One region of the Jeotgalicoccus sp. S0W5 genome, then DNA from elsewhere that is predicted to be linked to it. Evidence: riboswitches for the same ligand, from Rfam matches in the RefSeq annotation. Region 1 holds a riboswitch; each other region holds the start of a gene.

Region 1 (8,370 bases):
CATCGTGCCACATGCAGCCTTTGGTTATTGGTCGCGTTATGGTGTGGAACAATTAGCGGTTTCTGGTTATTCAATGAGTGATGAGCCTTCACAACAACAACTAAAAGAATTGAGTGAGACGGCCCAGGAAAACAATTTAAATTATGTACTATTTGAGCAAAATAGTTCTGGGAAAATATCTAAAGTCGTTCAGGATGAAATCGGAGCAGAGCCAGAATACATTCACAATATGGAAGTATTAACAGAAGAAAATATAAGTAATGATGAGGACTACATTTCACTAATGGAGAAAAACTTACAAGTTTTAGATAAAGTGACTGAGTAAATATCTGTTAACTTCTTTGAATTCGGGTATATTAAATAAAGAATTCTAATGAGGTGACAGGATGAAAGATGACGGTGTGATTTATTTAAGTAGAAAAGATGTGCCTAAAAATTATGATCCGAAGGGCTTTAATTTTACCTTATTTGGCTTGATTGTCCTCGGTGCATACTTATTGTTCATTATCTTTGATTTGTCATACAGAACTTTCAATAACATTGAAGAAAGTGCCTTTAATCGTGCCTACATCATAGCGATTATTGTATTAGTTGCCCTGGTCATGGGTTTTATCTTCAAGGCAGACAAAGGAGATAAGTATTATCAACTTCATATCTCAGAAAGTGGGATAATTATTAAATTTAGACGTGGTGAAAACGTGTTGATAAAAGAAGATATTACAAATATCACTATAGAGAACGATGTTATCACTGTAATTAAATTTTTAAATGGAGATGAAGTACTTAGAGAATTGAATCATGTTCATCTAAATCATGAGCAGTTTATTTCTCGTTTAAAACAGTATAATTATCCTGTTGAAGATAAGACTAAAGAAGGTTAAATTTATAAGAAAAGGGTATGCATTTTAATAGTAAAAGAATAGTTGTAATGTTATTATTCTTTTTAATGTATTGAAAGGATGGAATAGAATGGCGTACGATATAATCATGCTCGATGACTTAACTTTAGATGTAAAAGAACTCGTTAGAGATAAAGAAGAGGGTACTGTAAACATCGTTTTCGATGTGGCGAGTGAAGATTATCACTACTTATCAAAACACTTGTATCAAGAACAATTTCGTGTAAGAATTCCAGGGAATGATAATGAAGAATTCGAAGCGAAGATTGTTAACTTCTCAACATCTCTAGACAACTTGTATGAAGAAGATAATGTTGGAGAGTATAATATTACTTTGAAAGTCATAGATTAATATGCGTATAAGTATATTAGACCAGGCACCAATTTCAACACACATGACAGCAGAAGAAGCACTGGGTAATACTGTGAAACTTGCAAGTGTTGCTGATCAATTAGGGTATACTCGGTTTTGGTTAGCAGAACACCATGGAATGAAAGGTTTATCCTCAAGTGCACCGGAGGTAACGCTCGGTGCAATCGGGATGATAACTAAAGAGATTAGACTAGGCAGCGGTGCAACACTGCTGCCTTATTATAAACCATTAAAAGTAGCTGAAACTTTTAATACACTGCTCGTACTTCATGGTGATCGGATTGACGTCGGTATCGGTCGTGCCCCGGGCGGAGATAACGTTGCCTCTGAAGCACTAAGTGATAATTATCTTGGGCATGTCTTTAAGATGCCAGACTTAGTCAGTGAATTAAAAGCATTGTTAATGAATAAGAGAGAAAACTTGAAGGTTATGCCAGATAGCCAGCATAAAGTCAAAATGTGGATGCTCGGTACCAGTGAAAAAAGTGCGATCTTTGCAAGAGACAATCAGTTGAATTACTGCTATGGGGAGTTTATGAGTGGTCAGTCAACAGGCGAAGTACTATCGACCTATAAAGCAGATAGCAATAAAGGGGAAATCATAGTTACGGTCAACGCTTTTTGTGGAGGAACGTATGAGGAAGCAGAAAGAATGGCGAGACCTTATTTGGTCAATCAAGCCTTAAAATCAACTGGGCGAGAATTTTCTGGCATACCTTCATTTGATGAAGTTTCAGCAATTGAATTGACCGAGGAAGAAGTAGCTGAGCTCAATAAGGTCCGTGACAATGTCATCATAGGAGATGCTGATTTTGTGCGGGATAAGTTGATGGCATATCAAAGAACTTACGGTGTTGATGAGTTAATGATAGTGACGATTACACATGATTTTACTGATAAGGTTAATAGTTATAAAAGAATTGCTGAAGTGATGTAAAATAATTAAGAAAAGCGTTGAACCTTATAGAGTTCAACGCTTTTTTTGTGATGTTGATGATAGCGGGTGGCCCGCTGTAGTGATCACAGAGAGCCGAAAAGTAAATAACGGCCCGCTGTGACCACGACAGAGAGCCGATAGCTATAGAGATATTATAAAACATTAATTTTCAAAGCGGCTTTTATCTTCTATGAAGTGAGTGGCGACCATGCATAAAGCGCCAAATACTAACATACCACCGGCAATGAAGGTAATCTCACGGTATGAAAATCCGTTAGTCAATAAAAGTGAACCGAGTGATGCACCGATTGAGTTTGAAAGGTTGAAAACTGAAGCGGCCAAAGTTCCGGCTAAAGCGGGTGCGGTAACGGCTGCAAAAATAATCTTAGAATTCAACATTGGAGAAATTCCGAATGTGCCTAAGCCAAATAGTCCAGCGGCAAGGTAGGAAAGATATGGAACTTCTAACATAAATGTTAAACCGAATAAGACGATGGCTAAGAACAGAATAACCAAAGTAACTGCGCCAGTTAGTTTTCCGGGTTGGATTCGCCCAGACGAAAAGTTGCCAATGACTGCAAAAGTACCAAACATTAGCATACTAAAAGTGACCCCAAAGTCTCCCATACCAGCAATGTCTCTTAACATAGGTTCTAAAAACGTATAAGCAGTAAATACACCTGAGTATCCAAAAATAATCGTAACCATTAACATGATGACATTCTTATCTTTTAATGCTGACAATTCACTAGAGATTTTCGGTGCTTCACCTGTCTTATAGTTTGGTGTAAATAATATTAGACCAAGTAAGTTGATTATGCCGAGGGTAACGATGATCCAAAAGACGATTCTCCAGTCTAACAAGGCACCAATGTATGAACCAAATGGTACACCGAGCATCACTGCGATGACGAGTCCACCATTCACTAGGGCAACCGCGCCGGTTTTCTTATTTGGTGGAGAAATTACCATCGCTAAACTCATCATGACACCGAAGAATGGCGCATGCATAGAAGCGGATAACAAACGCGATAATAGTAGTACTTCAAAATTTGGTGCGGTCGCGGCAACAATATTAGAAACTATAAATATAGAAATTAAAATTATTAAGAGTAATTTCGGAGCCAATCTCAACGTTAATAATCGAATCACCGGACCAAACACAGCAACACTGAGTGCATAAACACTTAGAAGTAAACCGGTTGTAGAGACTTCAACGTTTAAATCTGCAGCAAATTGTGTTAATAAACCGGTAACGACATACTCTGTCATGCCGACTGCAAAGGCACCGATCATAAAAATTGTAATGACAAGTTGTCTTGAAGCTTGATTCTTCATATTAACCTCCTTACTAAAAGCATAAGAGATATACTATTACACATTAAAAACAAAGTCTATATTATATATAAAGAAAGTGTTTTCACTTAGTGATTTATAAGTTATTTGACAGAATATTATGTCTAGTGCTAATATAATATTCAATTAAATAAATAAAATTCTTATCCAGAGAGGTGGAGGGAAAAGGCCCGTCGATACCTCAGCAGCGGACCCTTAGGGGTACTGTGCTAATTCCTTGAAGTTCTTGTAACTTAAAGATGAGAAGATGGACATGTAAAGCACTCCTCTTTTAAATCTTAAACAAGATAGAAGGGGATTTTATTTATTTAAAAACAATATTGAAAGAGGTTATTACATGTCAGCACCATTTAAAGCAGATCACGTCGGAAGTTTATTACGTCCTGTCAGAATACATCAAGCAAGAAAAGACTTTGAAGCAGGTAATATCAGTAAGGACGAATTATTTAAAATAGAAACAGAAGAAATTGAAAAAGTTGTGGATAAGCAAATTGAAGTCGGACTCAAGGCTGTTACGGATGGCGAGTTCCGCCGACGTTTTTGGCACACTGACTTTATGGAACATGTTGGTGGCTTTGAAGGCTATATCCCTGAAGAAGGTTACTCATTCAATGGCATGAAGACAGAAGCCTATAATATCCGAAACATCGGTAAGATTTCTTTCGATAAAAACCATCCACACGTGAAAGAGTTTATCCTGTTTAAGGAAATCGTTGGAGACAGAGCTGTTCCAAAACAAATGATTCCTTCACCTAACCAATTTTTCAACTATGGTGTACGTAATAAGGAAATCTATCCGGATATTGAAGAATATGCAGATGACATTATTGCAGCTTACCAGGATGCCATCTTGGCCTTCTATGATGTCGGTTGTCGATACTTACAGTTAGATGATGTTTATATTGCAAGACTAAATACTGAAGAAGAACCGTATCAAGAGAGTGGTTATAACCGCGAACAACTTATAGATCTTGCTCTAAGAGTTGTAAATGGCGCCCTAGAAGTGAAACCAGAAGATATGGTAATTACTACTCACTTATGTCGAGGAAACTACCGTTCAACTTGGGCATTTGAAGGATCATACGCCAAGATTGCACCTGTCTTATTTGCTAAAGAAAATGTTGATGGTTTCTTTTTAGAGTATGACGATGATCGTTCAGGCGATTTTGAGCCTCTAAAAGAAATTCCTGATGGTGGCCCGGCTGTTGTGCTCGGTTTACTGACTTCAAAAAGTGGTGATTTAGAAGATAAAGAAGTGATCAAAGCGCGTATTGAAGAAGCGACCAATTATGTGCCTAAAGAACAAATTCGTTTGAGTCCACAATGTGGATTCTCTTCAACACACCACGGAAATGTTTTAACTGAGGAAGAACAGTGGGAAAAATTACGTTACGTCATTGCACTTGCTGACGAATTATTATAAGGAAACTGCCACTCATGGTACAATCATGAGTGGTTTTATATATTTAAAGGAGTATCGTTATGGCGAAATATTATGCAGTGCGTAAAGGACATCAAACAGGCATCTTCACTAATTGGCCGGACTGTCAAAAAGCAGTTAAAGGTTATAGTGGGGCAGAATTCAAATCATTTAAAACAAGACAAGAAGCTGAGAATTATATAGATAATTTAAAAAATGAAATAGTAGATATTCCTAAAGGTGCCCTTGTGACTTATGTGGATGGTAGTTATGACAAAAGAAGTGAAAAGGCAGGCTTTGGTGCGGTGTTTATAGTGGACGATCGTGTGATTCACCAAGCGAGTGAACCGACTGAGGTCGACCCTGAAGTCAATCTTTGGAACGTAACAGCAGAAATAGCAGGTATTCTCTATGCAGTAGAGTGGGCGATTCAACATGACTATAGTGATATATATGTGCACTACGATTATGCAGGATTAGAAAAATGGTATAATGAAGAGTGGAGAGCGAAGAATTCTGTCACTCAAAATTATGTTAAAACGATGCACGAATATAGTAAGAAGATTAATATTCATTTCTATAAGGTGGCAGCACATACAGGTGTGGAATTTAACGACCTTGCAGACCAACTCGCTAAACAAGCTGTAAGTCAGTAGGAGAAATTATGCATATACTTTTATTTGTTTTAGTTGCAGGACTATTAATTAAATTTGCGACAACGTCATTTTTTGACCAAGATAGAATTCATTTTTCATTCGATGAAAGACGATACTTTAATGATGAAGAAGAAACGATTGCGAAGATAATGCGGTTAAATCTAGTGAAAAAAGAAAGAATATTCTTCATTGTAATGACCCTAGTTTATATCACTTCAATCATCTTATATTTCTCGGGAAATATCACTTTAGGCCTTAGTGCTTTAGTTTTAGTAATCATCTTACAATTACTTTTAAATATCATGACGGATTTTCTCTTGTATACTGCTTTTTACGATAAGGCGAATCTGTTTATGATTGCAATTTGGCTTGTACTGATTGCTGCAGTGATTATTTTATCGAATATGTATATTATTTAAATCAAAAGAGGTGCCTTATGACAGATAAGAAATTGATATTCTTTGATATCGACGGAACTTTATATAACACTTCTAAAGAAGTGCCTGAAGATGCTAGAAATGCTGTAATACAACTCAGAGAACAAGGTCATATTGTTGCAATTGCGACAGGTCGTGGTCCGTTTATGTTTAAAGAGTTAAGAGAAATGTTAGGTATCGAAACATACATTAGTTACAATGGTCAATATATTGTCTACGAAGGTCAGGTTATCTATGAGAATCCAATTTCGGATGAAACACTTGATGCACTGACTAAACAAGCTTATAAAAATGATCATCCAATTGCATATTGTGATGAGAACGATCTACGAGTGAGCACGAGAGAACATAAACATGTTCAAAGTGGCATCGGATCATTGAAGTTAAACTTCGAGGTGACAGAAGATCAGGCATACTACCATAATAATGATATTCATCAAGCGCTGTTGTTTTGTACCGATGGCGAAGAAGAAGCGTATGAAAACAATTATGATGATGTTTACTTCTTAAGATGGCATGAATTTGCTACAGATGTCATACCTAAAGGCGGTTCTAAAGCTAAAGGAATAGAAATGTTGATAGAGAAAATGGGTGTCGACTTAGAACAGGTATATGCATTTGGAGATGGACCGAATGATGTAGAGATGCTTAGCTTAGTTAAAAATAGTGTTGCTATGGGAAATGCTGTTGATGAGGCAAAAAGAGTAAGTCGATATCAAACCCGTCACGTAGACGACAACGGCTTAGTAGAAGGTTTGAAGATGGCTGGTTTAATATAAATCAGTCATTTTTTTAATGTTTATATTAATTTAGTAGGGGTATTGATTATTGTTAGCGAGATAGAATAGTCTTCTAAAGCCTTATTTATAATAATTCTAAATAGAGCTTGATTAAGTATTCTATTGTTGCTATAATAAGTTTATAAATAATAATGATTCTAAATAAGTAGTTGCGCAAACTCATACTATTATATAAGAGAAAGGTGATTTTATAATGGCACAAGTTACAGAAAAAACAGCAGTAATCGAAGTATTAAACAAGCAATTAGCGAACAACACAGTATTATGGACTAAATTACACAACTACCACTGGTATGTTAAAGGACCTAATTTCTTCTCACTACACGCTAAATTTGAAGAGTTATACGATGCAACAGCAGTATATGTAGACGATCTAGCAGAGAGAATTCTTACTCTAGGTGGAGAGCCAATTGCTAAACTTACAGAATCACTAGAAGAGTCTAGCATTGAAGAAGGCGAATATGGTCTTGATGCTAAACAAATGGTTAAACAGTTAACTGAAGACTTCGAAGTATTATCTGCAGAATTAAATCAATCAGTTAAAACAGCAGAAGATGCTGGTGACGATCGTACAGCAGATATGTTCATCGCAATTGCTCAAGATGTTGAGAAAAACAACTGGATGCTTAAATCTTATTTAGGTGAGTAATGTTTATTAGGGTACATGCTCTAATGAAATGATATAGAAGACCGGTGCGTTAGAATTCTAACGCACCGGTCATTTTTATTGTTCCTCAATAACAACAAAGAGATATTGTGCAATGGTTTGACTGAGTTCAACGTTTTCATCACGACTTATGTTGTGAATGAATAGGAGATCGAGTGTTTTATCCACCTCATAAATTTTAATCTGATCGCCTACATTTAGATTGGCACGTTGGAAGTAATGAACGAGTTTTTCCTCATTAAGCATTCGTGCGATGTTGACTGGTTGATTAAGTTCAACATCAGACAGACGAATCGACACTTTCTCTTGTTTCTCCATTAAATCTAAGGGGATTGCACCGCCATGGGGACAATGACTTGGATAATCTAAGTACGCTTCTAAGCGGTCTGCTAAGAGATCACTCGTTGAATGCTCTAGTAGCTCTGCTTCATCATGAACTTCGTCCTTTTCAAAGTTAAGATTTTTCACGAGAAACACTTCCCAAAGACGGTGCTTACGAATGAGCTTCTTTGCATATTTCGCACCTTCATCGGTCAACATGCTGCCCTTATATGGAATGTATGTGACCCAGCCTGCTTTTACGAGGCTGTTCATCATTTCAGTGACAGTCGGTGGTGAAATGCCTAACCGTTCTGCAATCTCTTTATTAGGTACTTGTATTTTCCAAGCACCAAGTTCAAATAACACTTTTAAATAATCTTCTTTAGTTGGGCTCATCGTTACCCTCCATTCACAAGTTTCATGTCTAATTATGAAGAAACTTTATGAAACAGGCAAATTTAATTTACTGGTTTTCTATGGCTTAAAGTGAATTTTTGAATCATA
Region 2 (8,370 bases), on a different contig from region 1:
AAGATATTATGAAACATTCACCAACTGCCTTACGTTTCTTAAAAGCAGCAATGAATGCAGACACAGATGGACTCGCAGGTTTACAGCAGTTCGCTGGAGATGCAACATTACTTTACTACACAACAGATGAAGCGAAAGAAGGCCGCGATGCGTTCAAAGAAAAACGAAATCCTGACTTCGATCAATTCCCTAAATTCCCATAAAGTTTATAGTAAAATCTAACACCCGTCTCTGATGGGTGTTTTTGAGGTGATTTAAATGTCATATAAATGGCTAGAATCTGCTATGTTGGAAAATCCAGACAAGCTAGCGGTTAAATATAAAGATAAGACTTTAAACTACAGACAGTTATATATGAAATCACATGAGTTGTCGACTCACCTAGAAACTTTAAATCAAAAAAGAGTCGGGCTTTTAATCGATAACTCTTTGGACTCAGTGATTCTAATACATGGTCTAATGTTACATGGTGTAGAAATGGTATTATTAAATACACGTTTAACTGGTCATGAAATTAGATCACAGCTTGATGATGTCGTTGTTGATACAGTCATTACGACAATTCAAGCTGAGATACCCGATACTAAAATAATTCATTTTGATGAGCTGTATGACTTGCCATCAGCAACTGCAATGGTGAATCAACCAGATGCGGATGATATATTATCCATTATGTTTACTTCAGGTACCACAGGGCGTTCAAAAGCGGTCCCACAAACCTATGGAAATCACCAGGCATCACATAATAATTGCCAGAATGAAATGAATTATAATGAAGACAGTGTATGGATGATGGTCAATCCAATTTTTCATATTTCAGGATTGTCAGTTATGTTTAGAACTGTAATGAGTCAAAGTACTTTAATTTTAGTTAATAAATTTGACCCTGAATCTGTGTGGTCAATCTTAGAAAATGAAAAAGTTAGCCATACTTCAATGGTTCCTGTGATGCTAAAACGCTTATTAAAATTTAAAGGTAAACACTGCCTTGAAGGCATACTGTTAGGTGGGGCGAGTACAACACCTAAATTGTTAAAAACAGCAATCGACCAAGGATTACCTGTCTATAATTCATTTGGTATGACTGAAACTTGCTCTCAGATTGTTCAAATATCCTCCAATGACAAAAACATTCTAAATGGTACAGTGGGGAATATTCATACTACTGCGACTAAAATCAAGCTAGATGAATCAACCCATGAACTCCTAATTAAAGGAGACTCTGTCGTTAAAGAATACTTAAATGCAGATATGAATCATACAGATGGATATTTCAATACAGGAGACGTCGCGAGTATTGACGATGACGGATACATTTATATTCTTGATCGTCGTAATGATTTAATTATTAGTGGTGGCGAGAACATTTATCCGAAAGAAATAGAAGATGTTGTCTATATGCTTGATGAAGTGAATCGCTGTGTGGTTATTAAAAAAGATGATGACGAGTGGGGGCAGGTTCCCGTTTTACTTTTAGAAGAACCTGTAGATAAGCCCCGTCTATTAAATCATCTTTATGAGCATTTAGCGAAGTATAAAATTCCAAGAGAAATACACTATGTTGATGAGATTAAATTAACATCAACTGGAAAGATATCTAGAACAATTAATAGAAATATGTTTCTAGACCTAGATGAAAAGGTATTGAAAGATGATACTAAGATTTAGATTTTTTCTTCTTTGTATTTACTGGTACCGGATCGAACCCACCTTCATGGAAGGGATGACATTTAAGAATACGCCTTGTTGCTAAGTACGACCCTTTGATTGCGCCATGTTCATTTATAGCATCGATTGCATAATTTGAACAAGTCGGGTAAAAACGACAAGTTGGCGGTGACATGGGGGAAATATTTTTTTGATAGAAATGAACTGCTCTGATTAGAATTTTTTTCATTAGTCAATCACCTTTTAATAGTAGTACAGTTATTGTAGGCCGATAATACGTAGACTGCAAGGGGAGGAGTTTAAATGAAAACATTTAAAGACTTTAAAGGACGCGATGTTACCTTAAAATATGAGTATGTCGATCAGACAGATCATGTGCTAATTATTCCTAAACTTAATAATCAGTTTCTGTTGACGCATCATAAAGAAAGAGGATTAGAATTTCCCGGTGGTAAAGTTGAACAAGGAGAATCACTTGTTGAAGCAGCTCAAAGAGAGCTGTATGAAGAAACAGGTGGTTTGGTAGTAAACTTACATTTCGTTGGAACATACACAGTAAATGACGGTGAAGATACCTTTAGTAAAGCCGCATTCTGTTGTAACATAGAACGCTTGGATGGACTACAAGATTATCAGGAAACACTAGGACCTAAGTTAGTCACACAAATAGAAGATATTGATGATGAAGATAAAAGCGAATTGTTAAAAGATGAATGTATTCTTCATCTATATAATGAAGTAAGAGAACATGGTTGTCAGTAAAATAAACGGACCCAACAAAGAATAATTGTTGGGTCCGTTTTGTATCTAATTATTGTTTAAAATCCGCCTTTAGCTGCAATTTCTGCAGATTCTTCACCGAATTTTTTGAAGTTCTCAATGAATTGATCTTTAAGTGCTTCTGCTTTTTCATTATAAGCATCTTTTGATTCCCAAGTATTAGCAGGCGCTAAAATTTCTTCAGGAACACCTGTGACAGCAGTAGGGATAGATAATCCGAAGACATCATCTTTAACAAATTCACCAAGTTCTAATTCACCGCTGATTGCACGTCTAACCATAGAACGAGTGTGTTTGAGATCCATACGTTTACCAACGCCGTACTCTCCGCCAGTCCATCCTGTGTTAACCAGGTAGACGTTAACATCATGCTTATCAATTAAGTCACCTAGCATATTTGCATAGACTGTTGCATGTAATGGTAGGAACGGTGAACCGAAACCTGTTGAGAATACTGGTTGTGGAGACGTGACACCACGTTCTGTACCTGCAAGTTTCGATGTAAATCCACTCAAGAAGTGATACATTGCTTGGTCTTTAGATAACTTAGAGATAGGTGGTAATACACCAAATGCGTCTGCAGTTAGGAAGACAATTGTTTTCGGGTGACCTGCAACTGATGGAATACGTGCGTTATCGATATGGTTAAGTGGGTAAGCGGCACGTGTGTTTTCAGTTAATGCATCATCATCATAATCCGGATTACCTTCTTCATCAATAACAACATTTTCTAAAACAGAGCCAAATTTGATTGCTTCAAAAATTTCGGGCTCTTTTTCTTTTGATAGGTTGATTGTTTTAGCATAGCAACCACCTTCAATATTGAATACACCATCTTCATTCCAGCCGTGCTCATCATCACCGATTAAATCACGTTCAGGATCTGCAGAGAGCGTCGTCTTACCTGTACCAGATAGACCGAAGAATAGTGCAACGTCCTTGTTCTCACCGACATTTGCACTACAGTGCATACTCATTACACCTTGTTCAGGTAATAAGAAGTTCATGATAGAGAAGATGGATTTCTTCATTTCTCCACCGTACTCAGTACCACCAATAAGAATAATTTTCTTCTCTAAGGAAACGAGTACAAATACTTCTGATTTTGTACCATCTACAGCAGGATCTGCTTTAAAAGTTGGTGCAGAGACAATTGTAAATTCAGCGTCGATTGCTAATGCTTCTTCCTTAGTCTCAGGACGAATAAACATAGTTTTAGCAAACATGTTGTGCCAACTAAATTCATTAACAACTTGTAGTTTTAGTTGAGTCTGAGGATCAGCACCAGCATAGCCATTAAAAACAAATAACTCTTCTTTTTCATTTAAGTATGTAGTCACTTTTTCAAACAAATTGTCGAATATTTCTTCAGAAATCGGTTGGTTAACTTCTCCCCAATCGACTTTATTTTCAGATACGCTATCTTTTACGACAAAACGATCTTTAGGGCTACGGCCTGTATATTCACCAGTTTGAGCACGCAGGGCACCAGTGTTTGTTAATGTAGCTTCACCACGTCGTAAAGAAGCCTCTACTAGTTCACTGTTTGATAGTTGTTTGTGTGTTGAGGATTTAGCGACTAAGTCCTCGATTAAACTCTTGTGATTAACCATGATTCGCCTCCAAAAATATTTGAATTAAAACGCATTATTTAGAAATTAGTATAACACATTACTTTTTACGATAACACTATAATAAGAGTACATCTATAAGTAATGATGCACATTTCTAATTTAAGAAATAAATTTAACTTATTATATTAGTTTGATTTGGTCTAAATCTTGATTATCACATATCAATATTGTAATATATAGCTAAGTTATCTCTTATCAAGAGGTGGTGGAGGGATCAAACCCTGTGAAGCCAGAGCAACCTCCTTTTCAAGAAAGGTGCTAAAGAATGCAGAGTAATTCTGAGCGATAAGGGAAAAGGGCGAGCCTTTTTCTCTATGTTTATGTGGAGAATAAGGCTTTATTTTTTGCTTTAGGAGATAGCTAATTTAGCTATAAAGGAGAATTTTAATGTCAGAAAGAAAGTTATTTACATCAGAGTCAGTCACAGAGGGACACCCAGACAAAATTGCAGATCAGATTTCTGATGCGATTTTGGATGCGATTTTAGAAGGTGACCCATATGCGAGAGTGGCATGTGAAACTGTAGTTAATACAGGACTTGCTTTAATTGTAGGGGAAATCAGTACTGAGACTTATGTAGATATTCCTAAGACAGTTCGTGAAACTGTTAAGGAAATAGGCTACGTGGATGCTAAGTATGGTTTTGATTATAAGACGATGTCAGTATTAACTGGTATTGATGAACAGTCAGAAGATATCGCGGTTGGTGTTAACAATGCTTTTGAAACGAGAGAATCACAAGGGGTTTCAACTGGTGCAGGTGACCAAGGTCTAATGTTCGGATTTGCAACGAACGAAACGAAAGAGTTTATGCCTTTACCAATTGCACTTGCTCACAAAATTTCAAGACGTCTAACAGAAGTAAGAAAAGATAAGACGATTTCTTACTTAAGACCAGACGGTAAGTCCCAAGTGACAGTTGAATATGATGAAGCGGGTCAGCCGCTCCGTGTAGATACGATTGTTATCTCAACCCAACATCATGAGAACATACCTGCTTCTGAAATATATGATGATTTATTAGAGCATGTGATTAAAGCAGTTGTACCTGAACATCTTTTAGATGATGAAACTAAATACTTCATCAATCCAACAGGTCGTTTTGTAATCGGTGGCCCACAAGGGGATGCTGGCTTAACGGGTCGTAAAATTATAGTGGATACTTACGGCGGATATGCACGTCATGGTGGTGGTGCATTCTCTGGAAAGGATCCAACAAAAGTGGACCGTTCAGCAGCTTACGCAGCCCGTTATATTGCTAAAAATATTGTAGCGAGTGGTATTGCTGATAAGTGTGAAATCCAATTAGCATATGCAATTGGTGTATCTCAACCAGTATCTATCTCTGTTGATACATTTAAAACGGGACAATATGATGAAAATAAAATTGTTGAAGTCATTAGAGCGCTGTTTGATTTGTCACCAGATGGAATAATAGATATGTTAAACTTAAGAAAGCCAATTTATAAACAGACTGCAAGCTATGGCCATTTTGGGCGTTCGGACATTGACTTACCTTGGGAAAGATTAGATAAGGTCGATGCGCTTAAAGAATTATTAAGAAATCGCTAGGTGAGCACTGTTGGAAAGTAGGAATGTTATGAACACGGAAATCTTTACTAATCCCATTTTTATTGCGATTGCTGTCGTTCTTCTTATAGTAGTAATCTGGTTTTTAGTTTATTACTTTAAACATCGCAATCAAGTGAAAGTTGTTGAAAACAATCACGCTAAGGAAAAAGAATCTTTAGTACAGAAGTACGAAAGTGAACATGAAGCAGAAAGACTTGAGCACAAAAAAGAATTATCGAATTTAAATGAGAAGTATTATAATGATACGACTTTACTCGATAACAAATTATCAAGTTTACATCAGTTCTCAGTAGACAAAGGTGAATATTTAACAGACTTAGCTTTGATTCAGTTAAAAGATAAGTTGGTCAAAGATGAGAAAATCCGCGAATCCGATATGATTATCTTATCTAATGTATTCCTACCTTCACGAAATTATACGAATACACGTAAAATCGACCATTTAGTTTTAACACGTACAGGTATCTACTTGATTGATTCTAAGTATTGGAGTGGACACATTTTACATGGTGTGAATGAAGCACAATTTGAAACAGTGCCTTATGTAGAATCATTCTTCGACTTACTCGATCTAGATAAGAAACGAGAACAAACATTAATCTTCGAAAAGGCAGATCAGAAAAACGTATCTGTTAATCATTATAATGGTGTCATCGATGAGACGAAGATTACTGCAGAGAAGCTTAAAAACAAGTTGAAATTACAATACGATATCGTACCGATTATATATTTTAATCCTAAAGATAATGGTAACTATTCAATTACAAACTACTCAGAAGATCCATCAATCCGTGTAATTGTCGGCCAAGAAGACCTAGAAGCATTCTTCTTGAAATATGTTTTCCATGGCAGATTCCAATACACGGTTAAAGACTTAGATGAAATTGCAGATGCAATTTTAGAACAGAGCCTGTGATCTTAAATTTTGTAAATTGAAAATAATCGTCCTATAATTATTTATAGGACGATTTTATTTTTGGAGGGAAAAACAATGTCAGAAGAAATTATTGTAATTAATCCCGCAACAAGAGAAGAAATTGGGAAAGTGCAGAAAGATAGTCAAGATGATATAGAAAAGAAAATAGACTTAGCAGATGAGACTTTTAAATCATTTAAGAAACTCACTGCCTATGAAAGAGCCGATTTACTTTTTAAATGGGCTGACAAAATTGATAAAAATAAAGAAGAAATTGCAGAACTTGTAACGAAAGAAGGCGGAAAACCGCTAACTGAAGCGCTGGGTGAAGTCGACTATGCAAACAGTTATATTAGATATTACGCAGAAGAAGCTAAACGTATATATGGACGTACAGTACCTTCTTCAAAAGAAAACAACCGTATCGTTGTTACGCGCCATCCGATTGGTGTCGTTGCGGCAATCACACCATGGAACTTCCCAGTTGCAATGATGGCCAGAAAAGCGGCTCCAGCAGTAGCAGCGGGAAATACCTTTATTGTAAAACCGGCTAGTGCGACACCATTATCCGCAATGAAATTTATTGATTTAGCATTAGAAGCAGGTTTTGACAAAGGTGTAATACAGTACGTCAATGCCTCTGGTAAAGATGCTGGTGAGATATTTACAAAATCTGATAAGATTATGAAACTCACATTTACAGGCTCAACAGCAGTAGGTAAAAAACTAATGAGTGACGCATCTGTAACTGTTAAAAATGTAACGATGGAGCTAGGAGGACATGCACCATTAATTGTTCATAAGGATGCAGATATTGACAAAGCTGTAGAAGGTACGATTGCCTCCAAATTCAGGAACTCGGGACAGACTTGTGTCTGTGCAAATAGACTGTATGTTCACGAAGATGTTCTAGAAGAATACACAGAAAAACTTACAGCAAAAGTTAAAGAGTTAAAAATGGGTAATGGTATGGAAGACGGAGTAAAAATTGGGCCTTTAATTGATGAAGATGGCTATGATAAGGTCATGAATCAATTAGAAGATGCGATCAGTAAAGGTGCGAAAGTTGAAACTGGTGGACAAGGTAATAAAGAAGCAGGTTACTTCATAGAACCCACAGTCCTTTCTAATGTCAGCGATGACATGTTGTGTATGAAAGAGGAAACTTTTGGACCACTTGCCCCGATCCAAAGCTACAGTAACTTAGATGAGGCAGTGGCCAAGGCAAATGGTACAGAATTTGGTTTAGCTGCATATTACTTCACTGAAAACTATGCGACGGGTGTGTATTTAACAGATGTCTTAGATTTCGGGGTGCTCGGTTGGAATAACGGTGCACCTAGTGCTGCAAATATTCCATTTGGTGGCCTAAAAGAAAGTGGCGTCGGTAGAGAAGGTGCAATTGAAGGTTTAGAACCTTACACTGAAACAAAAGTGACCTCAATTAATTTGTAAAATATAGTAAAAGGAACGGATCTTAGTAAAAATACTAAGATTCGTTCCTTTTGTTTTTCTTATTTCTGTAGTTTGCCTCGTCTTTACGCGCAATTTCTTCATCTTTTTTCACATTTGAACGAAAGCCAAGTGAGAGTAAAGCAACAAGGGCTGGCATGACAATGGTACTTGCCCAGTTTATACCATCTAAAAACATAATTTGAACAATGACGATAACTACAAATACTAATATGTACATATAAATGAGACGGTTAATATTTTCTTTATTCATGAAAGCTCCTTTGTAAGCGTATACTTATGTTACTTTTATTTTCTCAATAAACG
Region 3 (8,370 bases), on a different contig from region 1:
AAGTTTTATAAATTCCGTATATTCTGATTCAATAGTCTTCAATGAAACAATCATAGTTTCCAAAATCAATTGAACTTTGTCGTCATCCGGATTTTCAAGTTTCATACTTAAGTATCCGCCATCATCCGCCATGTCGACGTCAGGTTCACTTGCAGTGAGTGCAAATAGTGCATTGACACAACCGAAAACAACTGCCGAAGCACCTGCACAAACTAGATCCTTACCGTGGACATCATAGTCCGCGTGACCTGTCATAGTAAATTCGGTAATCTGTGACTCACTGTTACGTGCGATGATAACTTTAATCATTATGCGTTGATTTTGCCGATTGTTAATTTCGTGTACGGCTGACGGTGACCTTGCTTACGGCTATAGTTCTTTCTACGTTTGAACTTGATAATGTTGATTTTCTTGCCGCGACCGTGTTTTTCAACCGTTGCTTCAACAGTAGCACCTTCAACTGTTGGGGCACCAACTTTAACACTGTCTCCACCAACAAAAAGTACTTTGTCAAATGTGAATGAAGCACCTTCTTCAGCGTTGATTTTTTCAACGAAGATTGATTGTCCTTCTTCAACTTTTACTTGTTTTCCACCTGTTTCGATGATTGCAAACATACTTACACCTCCTATTTTTTAAGACACGCCATTATAGGTGGGTTTCCCGCTTAGACCTATATATGAGCGGTTGATGTTCACTTTTCATCAACTACTGTATTATACAAATTTTGTACCACCATGTCAATTGTTACTACGTAATTCTTTTCTCACTTTTGCTGTTTGTATGGCTAAGACATATATAATTGTAAACATAATCGCATTAACCAATACACTCGGTATTGCTCTTAAGGCAATATAATCAAAGAATGGCATAGAAATAAATTCTAAAATACGATAGATAAGATACTGATATAAATCAAAGAAAAACGAATTCAGCAATACAACAAAAGCCATAGCTACAAAGTCACGGTAAAATACGCGAAATGCTGTTTGCATGAATATAACAAAAGCAATAAACCCAAAACTATAGATCCCATAAATCGAACCGATATAGACATCGAGCATGACGCCGAACAGTAGCGCGAAAAACATGCTTACTTTTGGTCCCGCATAAATAGTGAGAAGTAAAATATACATAAATAAGAACTTAGGTACAAAGTATACCTCAACACCAAACAACATCATGGGACTAAAAGCTGTAAATGTCATATCGATGTACATGAGTATAATTCCCAAGATGAAGATGACAATCATCTGCATGATTTAGTCCTCCAATGATTCAGGATCTCGTTTTAAAACAAACACCGTATCCACGTCATTTAAGTCGCTGTTCATTTGGACGTAAGCATTTTGACTCAGACCATACTCATCATTTTCTACTTCTACTACCTGACCGATTACAATACCTTCAGGTAAAGAACCTGTTAATCCAGAAGTATAGACCTCATCACCTTGTTCTATCGTTACCTGATTTTTAATGTTTTCGATGACTAAAACATTTTTGTCTGTATCAAAATTTCTAATGTTACCATAAACTGTCTCGTCACCATGTTTGACCTCTACAGATAGGTTATTTTGAGACGCATTGGATGAAATAATCTCCACAAAGGCTGAACCACCGTTCACCCTATTAACAATACCAATCAATCCCTTAGAAGTCGATACAGCCATACCTTCTTTTAGACCATCTTTCTCACCCTTATCAATAGTAAAAGAGTTTAACCACTGGTCAGGGGACCTTGAAATGACATTTGCATTAATTGTTTCATAATCCATATTAGAACTAACGTCTAGGGCTTCTTGAAGCTTTTGGTTCTCTTCAGTTAACCGCTCATTATCCGCCTGTAGTTGCGGTAACATATCTAGTTGTTTTTTTAATTCTTCATTCTCTTCAACTGCACCAAACATATTAAAAAAATTTGAAAATATATTGCCGATAAAACCAAATGGTGCATTAACGGTTTCTTGTGTAGTTGCGACCGCATCGCCAGTAAATTGTTCAGCTTTTGTCGTCGTACTACGGTCTGTTAATGAAAACCCTATTAAGGCAATCAAAACAATGATCCCAAATAATACGATGAGCAAGCGGTTTCTATTAAAAAACTTAGTCACTCTCCGTCCGCCCCCAATAAAATATATCTGAAATAAATAATAACACATTTAATAAGGGACTAGCACTAAACTTACCAGAGATTTTTAATCTCTTTTAGCCTGTCGACAAAAGTTTGTAATATCGAATCCTCTACGGCTAAAGATATTCTAATATAATACGTCCCTCGGCTACCGAATGGAATACCCGGCGTAGTCAAAATCGACTGATCCTTTAATAAATACTCAACGAATGTTTCACCTGTAAATCCGTCCGGTACTTTAATCCAACCAAAGATACCCCCGTCGATATGCTGAATTGGAATATTTAATGCACTTAAAGCTTCATTAATATATGTCTTTCTCTTGTTAAAGATTTCATTTTGTTTTGGTATCAGTTCATCTGCATGATCTAAGGCTGCCACTGCTGCATCCTGAGTGACACCAAAGACACCAGCATTTGTATGATCTTGGAATCTATTAATGCTTTCAATCATGTCCTTATTGCCGACAGCAAATCCTATACGATAACCTGACATATTAAATCCTTTTGACAGTGAGTAGACTTCAATGGATTGTTCAAGATTTTTATCACTCGTTAATATGCTCGGATGTTGTTCGTTAAAACCAAATGCTGCATAGGCGAAATCATGAAGAATCTTTACATTCGTACCTCTGAAGCGATCAATTGTTTCGTCGAAAAACTCTTTTGTTGCAACTGCACCGACTGGATTAGAAGGATAGTTTAAATAAATTAAATCCGTCTCTTTAAGTTCTCTTTCTAGGGCATCGAAATCTGGTAGATAATCATTTTCTTCAAGTAAAGGCATATCAATGGCCTTTGCACCAGCTAATTCAACAGCTGTAATGTAATCGGCATATCCTGGGTTTGGCAACATAATTCCAGAACCAGGATTTAAATGTGCGAGTGGGAAATTAACCAAGCCGTTTTTAGTACCAAATAAAATTGCGATATTCTCATCATTTAAATCGACATCATAAGTTCTCTTGTAAAAGTTTTTAATACTGGTTTTCAATTCTTCTTTACCACGAAAAGCACCATATTTTTGGTTTTCTTCCTTATCAATCGCAACCTTAACAGCATCAGTAATAACTTTTGGTGTTAGACCATCAGGGATACCCACTGCTAGATTTAAGAGTGGTTTTTCCCCTGTTTCTAATTTTTTGTTCATCATGCTAGAAAAGTAGCTCGGACTTAAACTATTCAATAAATCACTCGCCATTATTCATCCTCTTTTGGTTTATCGAAACCTTGGAAATCCGCATCAATGACTTCATTAAATTCGTCTGATTCTACAGCATTGATAAGGTCTTCCTCCATTTTGCTACCAGCGTCTTCACCATTAATCACTATTTGATTTCTAAAATATTCGTTCATATTCTCTAATGACAAAGCATCTTCTAGCTTCATATCACTCGCAAGTGCAAAGTTCCCAGGCACTAGAGACAGACCAATCTGATCGACACTTCTAGGAAGTTGACCAGCATCTTGGAAGATAAATTCTAAGTTTTTCTTGTTATCAATAATGTCTGCTTCTTCAATAGCAAACATATCAGCATCTTCACTAATAGTTATGAGGCCAGCATCTTGTAAAGTTAAGAAACCTCGTGAAGCATTAACAGGGTCTAAAGGCAGAGCCACTTCACTTCCCGAAGTAATACTTTCTATACTGTCGAATGTTCCACTGTATAGCCCCATGGGCGCCGTAGGTACTTGAATGATATTCTTTAATTCAGTATTATTTTCTTCATTATAACTATCCATAAAGAGAACATTTTGGAAGAGGTTCGCGTCAATATCACCATTGGCTAGAGCATTATTGGGTTGAATATAGTCACTGTACTCAATAACTTCAACTGAATAACCTGAATCTTCCAGTACTGGTTTTAAAGCATAGGTTGCCATATCAGCAAATGGTCCACTAGATGCACCAATAGTAATCACTTCACCTTCATCCTCATGGAGTAAAACTGTTGTTAGAACGATGACAAAAAGTGTACCAATTAAAAATGTTATAATACCTCTCATTACTTATCCTCCGCTCTGTTTGCAAGTCGGTCGCCGACCCACTGAACAATTTGTACGATAATGATTAAGACAACCACTGTCACAATCATCGTTAATGTGTCATAACGGTAATAACCGTAGCGTATGGCTAGGTCACCTACACCACCACCACCGACAACGCCTGCAGTCGCTGAGAAAGCAATAATTGAAATAATTGTTAGCGTAATCGCTTGGGTAATACTCTTTTTCGCTTCTGGTAACAAAACATCCGTAACGATTAAGAAAATTGAAGCGCCACCAGCAATACACGCTTCAATCACTCCGTCCTTAACACCGTTGAAACTAGATTCAACGAGTCGGGCAAATAGTGGTACTGCAGCTATTGATAAGGCCACACTTGCAAATACTGGCCCATGTGAATCATTGACTAACCAAGTTGCAAAAGGCATTATCGCAACGATTAAGATAATGAAAGGGAATGACCGTATAATATTCATCACCCATCCAAGAACACTGTTTAAAGATTTAATTCTAAAAAGGAGTGGATGCTGTGTAATATATAAAAGGATACCAAGTGGTAAGCCTAATAACACTGCAAAAAATATTGAAATAGAAACCATTTGTACGGTCTCAAGTAATGCTTTATATAAAATTGGCCATAACTGACTGAAACTATCCAATGTAACCCACCCTTTCTATGCCGTTCGTCTGGTCAATATGACTTTTCAGTCTATTAATTTCTTCTTCTTTACCAGTCACTTGGAACATTAAAAAACCAAGTGGTTGATCCTTAATGTATTCAATACGTCCATTTAAGATGCTTATGTTTAAATCAAAATTACGGTAGAGTTTGTTGAGATAATTTTCCTCTGCATTTTCACTGAGAAACTGTATTGTAATCACTTGATTCTCACGCGTTGCCTTAAACTGATTAGGGACTTCAAAATTATAAATTTCTTGAACAAAGTCTTTAGTAATTTCATGCTTAGGATGACTAAAGACATCGTAAGTATGACCCATTTCTAAAATTTCGCCTTTAGACATTACACCGACCCGGTCTGCAATCTCTTTGATGACTTCCATTTCATGAGTAATAACGATAATCGTAATACCTAAATCCTTATTGATTCGATTCAATAATTTAAGAATACTCTTAGTCGTGTCTGGATCTAAGGCACTTGTTGCTTCATCACAAAGCAAAATGTCAGGATCATTTGCAAGTGCACGAGCAATACCGACTCTTTGCTTTTGCCCTCCACTTAAATTTGATGATTTAATTTCAGCCTTGTCTCCAAGACCAACCAGTTCCAATAGTTCTTTGATACGGGCTGTTCTGTTCTTTTTATCAAATTTTGAAGCTTTTAAGACAAACTCAATATTTTCATAAACGGTCTTAGATTCAATGAGGTTAAACTGCTGAAATATCATGCCAATTTTCTGTCGTTTCTGTCTGAGTTCATGCTTAGTGAGCTTTGTTAAATCTTCACCAGCAACTGTTACAGAACCCGTTGTTGGTTGTTCTAATAAGTTGATTAGTCTAACAAGAGTAGATTTACCTGCACCTGAATATCCGATTAAACCAAAAATCTCACCTGATTTAATTTCTAATGATGTTTCTTTTAATGCTTCAACCTTACGACCTTTTAATTGATAGGTTTTTGAAACGCTCTCCAATTTTATGCTCATGATCTACCTCCTCTTTAAAATAAAAAAACCATTCATCATGTAGACAAATGGCGATGTTTGATTATCTTCCAAGCCGATGCCTGCAGGATTTAGCACAGTACTTAAATAAGCCCGCTGCTGAGACTTCATAGGGCCCGACCCTCCATCTCTCTTGATAATTTCATATTCAATTTAGAGTAATACTATATGATTTAATTCTAAAAGTCAATATAAGGCGACTCATTACTTTGACCGAGATAAGCAAATCTCGAATGACAACCTGCACAGACATACCGCTTCTCATAGCCCTTCATACGTTTAGTAAATTTATAATTACAGTGCATACATTGATAATGATGTAAAATGCCTTTGTATCTATAGGTTCTTGTTAATGAAATGTTGAGCTTCTTGAGTGTATTCTTAAAATAATCATCTTGATCTCGGTAAGGTTTGTTTAGTCGATATAGACAAAAATGCACACATTCATGGTGTAGGACATCAAGAATTACGTGCCTCGGATTATTGTCAATAAAGGTTTTCGACATGACAATCTCTTCGTTAATAACCCTGTTGTGTCTCGTCTTAATTACAAAAGCGCCAAGCTTTGCAGTCATTCTATTTGAGATTCTTAGTGAAATATTAAAATCCACATTAAAATGCTTCTTAGAGAATGCTACTGCATATTCTAATAATTCTTTTTCGTCCACCTTACTCACCACTACTTATAAATAGTCATAAAAAAAGAGAGACTCGAAGTCTCCCTAACAGATAAATAATATAATATGATATCTAGGCCAAAGGCACTATCAAAGAACGATTGAGCTAATAATATGAAGTATAGCTATAAATTAATAGGTCGTTCTGTTATGTATTTCTTAATATATTTTCATTATATTTTAATCTTTGGGTTATTTCAAGCCTTAATGTGAAATAATTATGTTTGTAATATCTTTGTAATATAAGCTCAAATATTTCAAATAATAGCCCATAAACAGTATTATAACGCAGTTTGATAAGATTACAATGACAGTTATTTCAATATTTCGCTTGAATAATGTGTAAATCTACAGTAATTATTTTACTGCTTGTTTCAGTAAAATCTTTAATCTCTTGCTGACTTACGTGCCAACCGAGCGGGGTCATCTTTATTAAATCTTTTAAAGCGACGCTAGCCAGTTCAACTTCATATGTTATTCTCTCTTCGGAAATAACATCTACTTTATTTCTCATTAATTCCAAGGTATCCGTATTCTCATATTCTTGACTATCACCAGCTAAAGTTTCTCTAATTTCTTTTAAGTACTTGCTACCCGGAATAACTTTGATCAGTATGCCGTTCGGCTTTAAAATACGTTGAAATTCTTCATAATTCGCAGGAGATAAGTAGCTTAAGATTACATCTATACTACTCTCTTTAAACGGTGTACGACTTAAATCTCCGACCACCCAGTTTTCATGACTATAGTTTTTACTCGCGAGTAAAACACCATCTTTTGAGATATCTAATCCAATACCATGAGTGTTATCTTTATCAACTAGTTTTATAATTGAACGTAAATGTGAACCTTCACCAGAACCTGCATCAAAAATAAGGCGGTTTTCATTTGGAAGTGCATTAATTATATCAGCAACTTTTTGATGAATTATTTTGTAAAGATTATGAACTGATATAATATTATACCTCGCATCAAATAAGTCTTGATCATACATCGAAGATACTTGTTTTTGCAGCATATTGACGTAGCCTTGTTTTGCTAAGTCATAACTATGACGTTTTACACACACTAAACGATTTGAATCGACGACATTTAAATCAGCACTACAAATCGGACACTGTAGATTCGATTCTAATTTCTGAAAACCAAGCGCTGCAATTTCTCTCTTTTTCATTAATTCACCTACTTTATTTCAATTACATTATGAATTGTAAAAGAATATAAATTTCTATAGTACTCAATAACTTTAAATGGTATTCTACACAAAAACAAGTTTTTAAGGAGGATTAAATGAAGCGATTCATGCTATTACTTGAAATATATTTAGTGTCCACAAGATTAGGCTTAACTTCTTTTGGTGGACCCTCTGCACACCTCGGTTACTTTCATACCGAGTATGTCGAGCGTAAAAAGTGGATGGATGAAAAGAGTTATGCTGATCTTGTCGCACTTTCTCAATTTTTACCTGGTCCCGCGTCCAGTCAGGTAGGTATCGGAGTCGGTGTCATGCGAGGTGGCGTTTTAGGTGGTATCATCTCATTTTTAGGATTCACCTTACCTTCAGTCATTGCACTAATTATTTTTGCTAGTCTTTTAACAACCTTCAATATTGCTGATGCAGCTTGGATTCAAGGCTTAAAAATTGTTGCAGTAGTCATCGTCTTACATGCAATACTTGGCATGGCTAAAAATTTAACGCCTGATTTAAGTCGAAAACTGATTGCGCTCTTAGCCGTTGTTATTATACTTATCTTTCCATCAGTTATTACACAAGTTGGCGTCATTCTAATTGCTGCACTGCTTGGATTTTTAATATTTAAGGACCATGAAGCTGATACGAAAAGAACTTTGTTCCCAGTTAACAAAACTTTTT

What was found. Region 1 has a riboswitch for S-adenosylmethionine ahead of EYB29_RS09345 (5-methyltetrahydropteroyltriglutamate--homocysteine S-methyltransferase). Riboswitches for the same ligand answer to the same signal wherever they lie in the genome.
Region 2: another riboswitch for S-adenosylmethionine. It lies ahead of metK (methionine adenosyltransferase); the one in region 1 lies ahead of EYB29_RS09345 (5-methyltetrahydropteroyltriglutamate--homocysteine S-methyltransferase).
Region 3: another riboswitch for S-adenosylmethionine. It lies ahead of EYB29_RS03465 (methionine ABC transporter ATP-binding protein); the one in region 1 lies ahead of EYB29_RS09345 (5-methyltetrahydropteroyltriglutamate--homocysteine S-methyltransferase).

The regions. Positions count from the first base shown of each region.
Region 1 is NZ_SIRQ01000013.1:12,810-21,179, reverse strand. It holds gene EYB29_RS09370 (metal ABC transporter solute-binding protein, Zn/Mn family) at 1-325, shown strand, start outside; gene EYB29_RS09365 (hypothetical protein) at 387-881, shown strand; gene EYB29_RS09360 (DUF3219 family protein) at 970-1,251, shown strand; gene EYB29_RS09355 (MsnO8 family LLM class oxidoreductase) at 1,253-2,209, shown strand; gene EYB29_RS09350 (MFS transporter) at 2,372-3,547, opposite strand; SAM riboswitch class I at 3,706-3,811, shown strand; gene EYB29_RS09345 (5-methyltetrahydropteroyltriglutamate--homocysteine S-methyltransferase) at 3,903-4,988, shown strand; gene EYB29_RS11620 (ribonuclease H1 domain-containing protein) at 5,048-5,641, shown strand; gene EYB29_RS09335 (hypothetical protein) at 5,650-6,060, shown strand; gene EYB29_RS09330 (Cof-type HAD-IIB family hydrolase) at 6,078-6,857, shown strand; gene EYB29_RS09325 (Dps family protein) at 7,072-7,527, shown strand; gene EYB29_RS09320 (metal-dependent transcriptional regulator) at 7,603-8,262, opposite strand; gene EYB29_RS09315 (metal ABC transporter permease) at 8,325-8,370, opposite strand, start outside.
Region 2 is NZ_SIRQ01000003.1:687,291-695,660, reverse strand. It holds gene menB (1,4-dihydroxy-2-naphthoyl-CoA synthase) at 1-203, shown strand, start outside; gene menE (o-succinylbenzoate--CoA ligase) at 259-1,668, shown strand; gene yidD (membrane protein insertion efficiency factor YidD) at 1,658-1,897, opposite strand; gene ytkD (RNA deprotection pyrophosphohydrolase) at 1,972-2,430, shown strand; gene pckA (phosphoenolpyruvate carboxykinase (ATP)) at 2,487-4,061, opposite strand; SAM riboswitch class I at 4,272-4,374, shown strand; gene metK (methionine adenosyltransferase) at 4,470-5,654, shown strand; gene EYB29_RS05785 (nuclease-related domain-containing protein) at 5,683-6,591, shown strand; gene EYB29_RS05780 (NAD-dependent succinate-semialdehyde dehydrogenase) at 6,667-8,046, shown strand; gene EYB29_RS05775 (hypothetical protein) at 8,081-8,317, opposite strand.
Region 3 is NZ_SIRQ01000003.1:231,089-239,458, reverse strand. It holds gene EYB29_RS03500 (ribosomal-processing cysteine protease Prp) at 1-309, opposite strand, end outside; gene rplU (50S ribosomal protein L21) at 309-617, opposite strand; ribosomal protein L21 leader region at 629-699, opposite strand; gene mreD (rod shape-determining protein MreD) at 741-1,259, opposite strand; gene mreC (rod shape-determining protein MreC) at 1,263-2,111, opposite strand; gene EYB29_RS03480 (aminotransferase class I/II-fold pyridoxal phosphate-dependent enzyme) at 2,183-3,331, opposite strand; gene EYB29_RS03475 (MetQ/NlpA family ABC transporter substrate-binding protein) at 3,331-4,137, opposite strand; gene EYB29_RS03470 (methionine ABC transporter permease) at 4,137-4,736, opposite strand; gene EYB29_RS03465 (methionine ABC transporter ATP-binding protein) at 4,789-5,802, opposite strand; SAM riboswitch class I at 5,861-5,963, opposite strand; gene EYB29_RS03460 (SprT-like domain-containing protein) at 6,000-6,488, opposite strand; gene EYB29_RS03455 (putative RNA methyltransferase) at 6,817-7,671, opposite strand; gene chrA (chromate efflux transporter) at 7,788-8,370, shown strand, end outside.